Regions from separate parts of the Variovorax sp. 3319 genome, predicted to be linked through region 4. Evidence: predicted binding sites of a transcription regulator. Region 4 holds the regulator's gene; each other region holds the start of a gene.
What was found. The regulator LexA, encoded in region 4, represses DNA repair genes until DNA is damaged. The targets are predictions, from matches to a motif close to ACTGTATNNNNATACAGT.

Region 1: recA (recombinase RecA) is a predicted target of LexA. The motif match lies at 996-1,013, and genes of this name have one in related genera.
Region 2: J2X67_RS04105 (PA0069 family radical SAM protein) is a predicted target of LexA. The motif match lies at 1,061-1,078, and genes of this name have one in related genera.
Region 3: J2X67_RS14035 (putative DNA modification/repair radical SAM protein) is a predicted target of LexA. The motif match lies at 1,212-1,229, and genes of this name have one in related genera.

The regions. Positions count from the first base shown of each region.
Region 1 is NZ_JAVDUZ010000007.1:25,794-27,981, forward strand. Features, by position in the region: gene J2X67_RS15190 (response regulator transcription factor) at 1-362, opposite strand, end outside; gene J2X67_RS15195 (helix-turn-helix domain-containing protein) at 429-914, opposite strand; gene recA (recombinase RecA) at 1,061-2,179, shown strand.
Region 2 is NZ_JAVDUZ010000001.1:814,115-816,302, forward strand. Features, by position in the region: gene J2X67_RS04095 (DUF393 domain-containing protein) at 1-322, opposite strand, end outside; gene J2X67_RS04100 (MarR family transcriptional regulator) at 379-981, opposite strand; gene J2X67_RS04105 (PA0069 family radical SAM protein) at 1,101-2,188, shown strand, end outside.
Region 3 is NZ_JAVDUZ010000006.1:152,457-154,644, forward strand. Features, by position in the region: gene J2X67_RS14030 (DUF6351 family protein) at 1-871, opposite strand, end outside; gene J2X67_RS14035 (putative DNA modification/repair radical SAM protein) at 1,249-2,188, shown strand, end outside.
Region 4 is NZ_JAVDUZ010000008.1:106,381-108,568, reverse strand. Features, by position in the region: gene J2X67_RS17155 (asparaginase) at 1-511, opposite strand, end outside; gene lexA (transcriptional repressor LexA) at 585-1,259, shown strand; gene J2X67_RS17145 (hypothetical protein) at 1,397-1,768, shown strand; gene J2X67_RS17140 (D-2-hydroxyacid dehydrogenase family protein) at 1,861-2,188, shown strand, end outside.

The DNA.
Region 1 (2,188 bases), on a different contig from region 4:
ATGCCGCGGCGCGTGAGCGCCCGCACACGCGCTTCGAGCTCTTGCAGGCTGAAGGGCTTGGCCATGTAGTCGTCGGCACCGTGGTCCAGGCCCTTCACGCGTTCTTCCACGCTGTCGGCCGCGGTAAGCACCAGCACGGGCAGTTGTGAACCGCGCGCGCGCAGGCGTTTGAGAATCTCGATGCCGTGCAGATTGGGCAGCCCGAGATCGAGAATCAGCAGGTCGAACTCGCTGTGCGTCATGAGTGCGGTGTCGGCCTGCGAACCATTGGCCACGTGGTCGACCGCCGCGCCCGAAGTGCGCAGGCTGCGCAGCAGGGCATCGGCCAGCACCTGGTCGTCTTCGGCAATCAGAATCCGCATGAGCCACCTCCGGCCGGTTCGGGCGCGCACTGGCGCCGTTCACATTTGTCTCTCTCCCGGCCGAGTCTAGCCCGCTGTGTACGCTTCCAGACCGATGGTTACCACGGTGGCGACGTCGTTGCCGACGCTGGCGCGGAACTCGCGCTCGGCCTGTGTGACCGCGCCGCGAAAAGCGTCGAGCCATGCCAGCCCGTCGGCTGTGAAAAGCACGCGCCGCGCACGCGCATCGAGCGGGTCGGGCCCGCGTGTGACCAGCCCCCAGGCTTCGCATTGGTCCACCAGTGCGCCCATCGCCTGCTTGGTCATGCCGGCGCGCTCGGCCAGTTCGGTCAGGCGCGAACCTTCGCGTGCCAGGTGCCGCGTGATGTGGATGTGCGCAGCGCTTACCTGTGCGCGGGCGGCCAGGTTCGACAGCGCCAGCGGCACATCGACGTCGTGCGCCATCAGCTCGAGCACGCGCTCGTCGAAGCGGCGCATCGCGTGGCCCAGCAAGCGGCCCAGATGGGTTTGCCGCCAAGCATCGGGATCGGTCGGAAAAGCACTTTCAGCCATTGCGCAAATGGTAAAGCAAACTGACTAAAAAGTGGGTTTACTCAAACCAATGAGCCCCTACACTACTGTTCAAGCATCCAGCCTGTAATTAAAAGCAGATGGATGGCAGTCACACACAAATCGTTGATTTTCAAGGAGATTTCCACATGGACGCAGTCGTCAAGGGCTCAAGCATCTCGGTCGCCAACAGTGAAAAGGCCAAGGCCCTGCAAGCCGCGCTGGCACAAATCGAAAAGCAGTTCGGCAAGGGCACGATCATGCGGCTCGGCGAAGGCGAGGCGCTCGAAGACATCCAGGTGGTCTCCACCGGCTCGCTCGGCCTGGACATCGCGCTGGGCGTCGGCGGCCTGCCGCGCGGCCGCGTCATCGAAATCTACGGCCCTGAATCGTCGGGCAAGACCACGCTCACGCTGCAGGTCATCGCCGCCATGCAAAAGCAGGCCGGCACCTGCGCTTTCGTCGACGCCGAGCATGCGCTCGACGTGCAATACGCCCAGAAGCTCGGCGTGAACCTGTCCGACCTGCTGATCAGCCAGCCCGACACCGGCGAGCAGGCGCTCGAAATCGTCGATTCGCTGGTTCGCTCGGGTGCCGTCGACCTGATCGTGGTCGACTCGGTGGCCGCGCTCACGCCCAAGGCCGAAATCGAAGGCGAAATGGGCGACTCGCTGCCCGGCCTGCAGGCCCGCCTGATGAGCCAGGCGCTGCGCAAGCTCACCGCGACCATCAAGAAGACCAATTGCATGGTCATCTTCATCAACCAGATCCGCATGAAGATCGGCGTGATGTTCGGCTCGCCCGAAACCACCACCGGCGGCAATGCGCTGAAGTTCTACGCCTCGGTGCGCCTGGACATCCGCCGCATCGGCACCATCAAGAAGGGCGACGAGGCCATCGGCAACGAAACCAAGGTGAAGGTGGTGAAGAACAAGGTCTCGCCCCCGTTCAAGACGGCCGAGTTCGACATTTTGTTCGGCGAAGGCATCAGCCGCGAAGGCGAAATCATCGACATGGGCGTAAACGCCAAGATCCTCGACAAGTCGGGCGCCTGGTACGCCTATAACGGCGAAAAAATCGGCCAGGGCCGCGACAACGCACGTGAGTTCCTGCGCGAGAACCCCGAGTTGTCGCGCGAAATCGAAAACAAGGTGCGCGAGTCGCTGGGTATCCCGCTGCTCGCAGCCGATGCAGACGCCCCCGCGGCCGAAAAGGCCGAGAAGCCTGCAAAGGCAGCCAAGGCCGAGAAGGCTGACAAGGGCGAGTAAGCGAGCACG
Region 2 (2,188 bases), on a different contig from region 4:
GCACCGCATAGGCACGGTCAGCAAGCGGTGCAACAAGCGGCAGGTCGAGCAGGAAGCTGCCGCTCGGCAGCCCCACGGCATCGCGGCAAGCCCGGATGGCGGGAACACCCGCCAACACCTGACCTTCGGCGTCGACCGCGTGAATGGCGGTCATCAGCGCTTCGCGCGGTGCAGGCCCTGCGTCGAAGGCCGGCGGCGAGCAGTCGACCAGTTGCAGGCGCTCCGCGGCATCGCGCGCCTTCATGCCGCTCATTTCAGCCGAGCACAGTGCGCAGGTGGCGTCGTAGTAAACAGTGAGGGGGTAGGTGACAGCGGGGCGCATGATTTTGTTTCGTTATTTCTGTCAAAACAGAAATGATGGGGCAAAAAAATAGAGGCTCAGATCATCGGCAGGCTGGCGTGATGTGCATCGGGGTCGTCGCCGTTGTTCTTTGCGGGGGTGGGTGCGGCCGGGGCTGCATCGCCGCGAACGAACTTTTGCACGCTGGCGCCGAGCGTCAGCACCTTGTCGAGCGTGCCGGGCGAGAGCCGCAGCATTTCGTCGGCCCAGGTGGCGAGCTTGCTCATCAGGTCCATGGTGGAGCGGATGCGGTCTTGCGCATCGGGCGGCTCCTTCTGGAAGTCGGGGCTCGCGACGATTTCGCGCAGCACGCGAATGGTCGGGTCGAACTCGCGCTCCTTCCGCTCGCGCACCACGGTGCGAAACAGCTCCCACACATCGACACTGGTTTCGAAGTAGTCGCGCCGGTCGCCAAGGATGTGCGTTACCCGCACCAGGTTCCATGCCTGCAGTTCCTTGAGGCTGTTGCTCACGTTGGAGCGCGCCACCCCCAGGGTGTCCGAGAGCTCTTCGGCATGCATGGGCTTGCCGTGGGCAAACAGCAGCGCATGAATTTGGGAAACCGTGCGGTTGACACCCCACATGGAGCCCATTTCGCCCCAATGAAGGACGAACTTGCGTTGAATGTCTGTGAGTTCCATGCCTCGGAGTCTAGGATTTTAGAAATTTCTGTCAATAGAGAAATGAAAATTCAGCTGTGCACGCCGCTGGATTTGGAATACTGTATGAATAAACAGTATCTGAAAGAAAGGTGCACCTCATGCCAGCTGCCCACATTCCCATCCACATCATCAAAGGCCGGGGCGCGGCCACGCACTTGGCGCACCGCTTTTCGCGCGACGAGCGCAATGCATTCGACGACGGGTGGGGCACGCTCGAGGAGGGCGCGGCCGAAGCCGAAGGCTTGTTGCCGCTGGCTACGGAGGTGCGTTTCGAAGACGTGAAGTCGGTGCTCAACCAGAACGAATCGCCCGACGTGTCGTTCGACCGTTCGCTCAACCCTTACCGGGGCTGCGAGCACGGCTGCATCTATTGCTTTGCGCGGCCCACTCACAGCTACCTGAACCTTTCGCCGGGGCTCGACTTCGAAACCAAGCTCATTGCCAAGCGAAACATCGTCGAGGTGCTGCGCGCCGAACTCAGCCGCAAAGGCTACCGGCCGAGCCACATTGCCATCGGCACCGCCACCGACTGCTACCAGCCCATAGAGCGCGAGCTGCGGCTCACACGTTCGATCATCGAACTGCTGCAAGAGACCCGGCACCCGTTTGCGCTGGTCACCAAGTCGAGCGCGGTTGAACGCGACCTCGACCTGATTGCGCCCATGGCCGCCAAGCACCTGGCCGCGGTGTACGTGACCGTGACCACGCTCGACGGTGAACTGGCCCGCAAGCTCGAGCCGCGAGCGGCCGCTCCGCATCGGCGCCTGCGCACCATTCGCACCCTGGCCGAGGCAGGCGTGCCGGTGGGCGTGAGCGTGGCGCCGCAGATTCCGTTCGTCAACGAAGACATGGAGCATGTGCTCGAAGCGGCCTGGGAGGCCGGTGCGCGCAGCGCCTTCTACACCGTGATACGGCTGCCGTGGGAGGTGGCGCCCCTCTTCAAGGAATGGCTGGCGCTGCACTACCCGCAGCGGGCAGACCGCATCATGGCGCGCATCCACGAAATGCGCGGCGGCAAGGACTACGACGCCGACTTTGCGACGCGCATGAAGGGCACCGGCCTCTGGGCCGACCTGATCCGGCAGCGTTTCGAGAAGGCGGCAAACCGCATCGGCTTCAACCGAGAACGCATTCCGCTCGACCTGGACGCGTTCCGTCCGCCGGGCGCCGTGGGGCAGGGCAGTCT
Region 3 (2,188 bases), on a different contig from region 4:
GGCAGCCGCCGCCCAGCGGGTAGAGCAGCGTGCCGTTCCAGTTGGCCGGGGGCGTGGTGGGAGAGGGCGGTGGCTCATTGAGCACGTCGTGCAGGATCGCCGACTGGTACAGGCCCCGGTTGATGGTGCCGCTCTCCAGCCGCACCACATAGGGCACTTGCTTGCCGTTGATGGTGAGGTAGGCGATGTTGGCCGGGTAGGCAGTGATCGACTCGGGCACAAAGCGGGTGTTGGCGCCGCCTGTGGTGCGGTAGTAGTAGTCCACGCGCGTCTCCACCGAGCACTTGCCGTCGTCCAGCGACTTGAGCACCTGCCCGCCCATGCGCGTGAATGTGGCGTAGCCGCACACGAAGGGCTCCTCGTGCGGGCCGGAGATGACCGGGCCGGTGACCGGGTACGCGGTGAGCGCGAGCTTGGTGCTGTAGCCGCCGTACTTTGCGACCAGTTCGTTAGCACCTTCCTTCAGGCCGGTGACCTTGCCCAGCAGGCGGCCGGTGGCGGCGTTGCGCGCGAAGGCGGCGGTAACGTCGCGGCCGTCCACTGTCACGGCAAGGCTGTCCGCCGGCCGCTCCTTGATCAGTTCGAGCTCGACCAGCGCATCGTCGCCAGTCACTAGCTGCGGCGCGGAAGAGAGCACGCTGACCTTGAGCGTGGCCTCGGGCGGTGTTGGCGGCGTGCCCGGATCTGGATTGCCGGGATTGCCCGGGTCCGGATTGCCCGGTGTGCCGGGGTCACCGGAAACGGGTGGAAAGAAGCTGAAGCCGCCACCTCCGCCGCTACCGCCGCCGCAAGCGGTGAGGATCAGCGCGGCCAGCAGTGCACTGGCGCGGGCCGGCGTCGTGCGAAAGCGTCTTGTGTTCCGGGAAGTCATGGTCAGGTCTCCGTCTTGTTGTGGTTGCGAAAAGAAAACAGGCATGCGGCGGCGCGACCCGGCAGGGCCGGGTCGTCGCGCGATGCGGGGGTCAGTGCGGACTGGAAGGGAAGGCGGGCGTCGGCTGGTCGGTCATGCGTGTCTCCATCCTCTGTCGGGTGTGCAACAGAGATAGCAACCGATGTGCCATGGCCGTCGCCGCGCGTAAGCCATTGAATTCAAAGGAGTTACTTCGAAAAGCTCATGGTTTTCCCGTGCAGCTCGGGCTGGAAAACCAGCCAGTGCCCGCCTGGGTAGTCTGGAAATCCGCACGGGCATTGGCTGACGGCGCTCTGCAATAACTGTATATTTATCCAGTATTCGAGACCAGACCTGACGTGGACCTCCAGCGCAAACTCGCCATCCTTGCGGACGCCGCCAAGTACGACGCCTCGTGTGCGTCCAGCGGCTCGCAGCCGCGCGACTCGCTCGGCGGCCGCGGCATCGGCTCGACGGAGGGCGCCGGCATCTGCCACAGCTTCGCGCCGGACGGGCGCTGCATCTCGCTGCTGAAGGTGCTGCTCACCAACCACTGCCAGTACGACTGCCTCTACTGCGTCAACCGCGCATCGAGCAACGTGCCGCGTGCGCGCTTTCGCGTCGACGAGGTGGTGCAGCTCACGCTCGACTTCTATCGCCGCAACTGCATAGAGGGCCTGTTCCTGTCCAGCGGCATCATCAAGTCGCCGGACCACACGATGGAGCAGGTGGTCGAGGTGGCGCGCACGCTGCGCGAAGAGCACGACTTTCGCGGCTACATCCACCTGAAGACCATCCCCGACGCAAGCGACGAGCTCATCGCGCGTGCCGGCCGCTATGCCGACCGCCTGAGCATCAACGTCGAAATGCCGACCAGCGAGGGCCTGCAGGCGCTCGCCCCCGAGAAGGACGAAAGCGCCATTCGCCGGTCGATGGCGCGGCTGCGCCTGCGCATCGACGACACGCGCGAAGAAGCGCGCCGCGTGGTGCCCATTCGCGCGCTGCCCGGCGCGTCGCCCACTGCCGCAAAGCCGCCGCCCTTTGCGCCCGCGGGCCAGAGCACGCAGATGATCGTGGGCGCCGATGCCACCGACGACCGGCAGATCCTTGCCTCGAGTGCCACGCTCTACGGCGCCTACAAGCTCAAGCGCGTGTACTACTCCGCCTTCAGCCCCATACCCGACGCCGCCCGCGCGCTGCCGCTGGTGGCGCCGCCGCTGATGCGCGAGCACCGGCTCTACCAGGCCGACTGGCTCATGCGCTTCTACGGCTTCGGGCACCAGGAAATCGTGGCCGAGC
Region 4 (2,188 bases):
CCTTTTGAACGTCCATTGCGCTGTGGATCACACCCGCGCAGACCACTGTCACGCCCTGCGCCGACGACGTTGCCGCAACTGCGATTGCATCGCGCACGTTCTGCGGGCCGTCGGGCGAAAGCGATGTAGCTGGACGCATGGCGCAGGTCAGCACCACCGGCTTGTCCGGCGCCAGCACAGCCTGAAGAAAGAAAGCCGTTTCCTCGAGGGTGTCCGTGCCGTGCGTGATCACCACACCCGCCACGTCGGCCTCGGCGAGCCAGAAAGCGCAGCGCCGGGCAAGCTGCACCCAGACGCCAAAGTCCATGTCCTTGCTGTCGAGCTGCGCCACCTGCTCCGCCACCAGCACCAGGCCCTCGGGTGCGTCTATGCCGCCGAGCAGATCGGCCACGCCCACTTGCCCGGCCGTGTAGCCGATGTTGTCGCCGCCGCTTTCGGCCCTTCCGGCAATGGTGCCGCCCGTTCCAAGAACCACAACGCGCCGCAGGCTCGACGAAAGCGAATCAACCATGGCTTGCCAACTTTTAAAAACTGGTTAAAAATACAGGTACTGGATATCTAGCCAGTGCCGCAAGGAACAACATATGCAGTTCGCCGTGAAGCTTACCGCCCGCCAGCAGCAAATTCTGGACTTGATTCAGAGCGCCATCGCACGCACGGGCGCTCCGCCCACGCGGGCCGAAATCGCCAATGAACTGGGCTTCAAGTCGGCCAATGCCGCCGAAGAGCACTTGCAGGCGCTGGCCCGCAAAGGTGTCATCGAGCTGGTCAGCGGCACCTCGCGCGGCATCCGGCTCAAGGGCGACGCCCTGCGTTCGCTCAATGAGTCTCGCAACAACCAGTTTTCGCTTTCGCTGCCCGGCATGGCGCAGTTGGCATTGCCGCTCATCGGCCGTGTTGCGGCGGGGTCGCCCATCCTCGCGCAAGAACACGTCGACCAGACCTATTACGTAGAGAACACGTTGTTCCAGCGCCAACCCGACTACCTCCTCAAGGTGCGCGGCATGTCCATGCGCGACGCCGGCATCATGGACGGCGACCTTCTGGCGGTGCAAGCCACCAAGGAAGCGCGCAATGGCCAGATCGTGGTGGCCCGCCTCGGCGACGAAGTCACTGTCAAGCGCCTCAAGCGCAACAAGCAGGTCATCGAGCTGCACGCCGAAAACCCCGACTACCCAACCATCGTGGTCCAACCCGGCGAGCCCTTCGAAATCGAAGGCCTGGCGGTCGGCCTCATTCGCAACACCATGCTCATGTAGGCCTGGCGGCCTGCCCAGAGCAGCACCCATCCGGTCGCAACAGGTGGCGGGCGTATGGCGCTATGTCGCCATCACCCTGTTGCGCCCAATCAAAGAAATCCTGCCTGTGTTCAACCTCATATTTTTTTGGAGTTCACATGGGAATCGCCCTTCTCGCCATCGTTGATTTGTGGATGCCGCTGCAATCGCTCGCAACCCGGCTGCTGCCGACGCGCCGCCCACGCCGCCGCGACGGAAGCAGCACTGCAGCGGGGTTGCGCTACGTCGCGGTTCGGCCGGCATGCACGGCCCGCGCCCACGGCACTGCCGCCCCAAAGGCCGCGCCCGCACCTGTACGGCCGCTGCGCGTCATTCGCGTGGTGGACGGCCCCCAAGGCGAAAAATGCAGCACCAACCGCATGGTGATTTCTGGCCGCATGGCTGATGTCTGCGCCGAACTCGACCGGTTGGCGGCTCTGGAGGCCATGGAAGCCGTCAGCACCGCGCCGGCCTCCACTCACCTGCACTAGTGCTGTGCAAACCCCGGTGACCACTGCCCGGGGCGGGTATCCAAACGTTCACACGCGCGTCATGCCAATGCTGCGAGGCACAATGGCACGCCATGAACATTGTGATCCTCGACGATTACCAGGACGCCGTGCGCAAGCTGCGCTGCGCCACCAAGCTGGACGCGTATGCGGCCAAGGTCTACACCAACACGGTCAAGGGCATTGGTCAGCTGTCAATCCGCCTGAAGGACGCCGACGTGATCGTGCTGATACGCGAGCGCACCCACATCTCGCGCCAGCTGATCGAAAAGCTGCCCAAGCTCAAGCTCATTTCGCAGACGGGGCGGGTAGGCAACCATATCGACGTCACGGCCTGCACCGAGAGAGGCGTGGCTGTGGCCGAAGGCACCGGCTCGCCCCAGGCGCCTGCCGAACTCACCT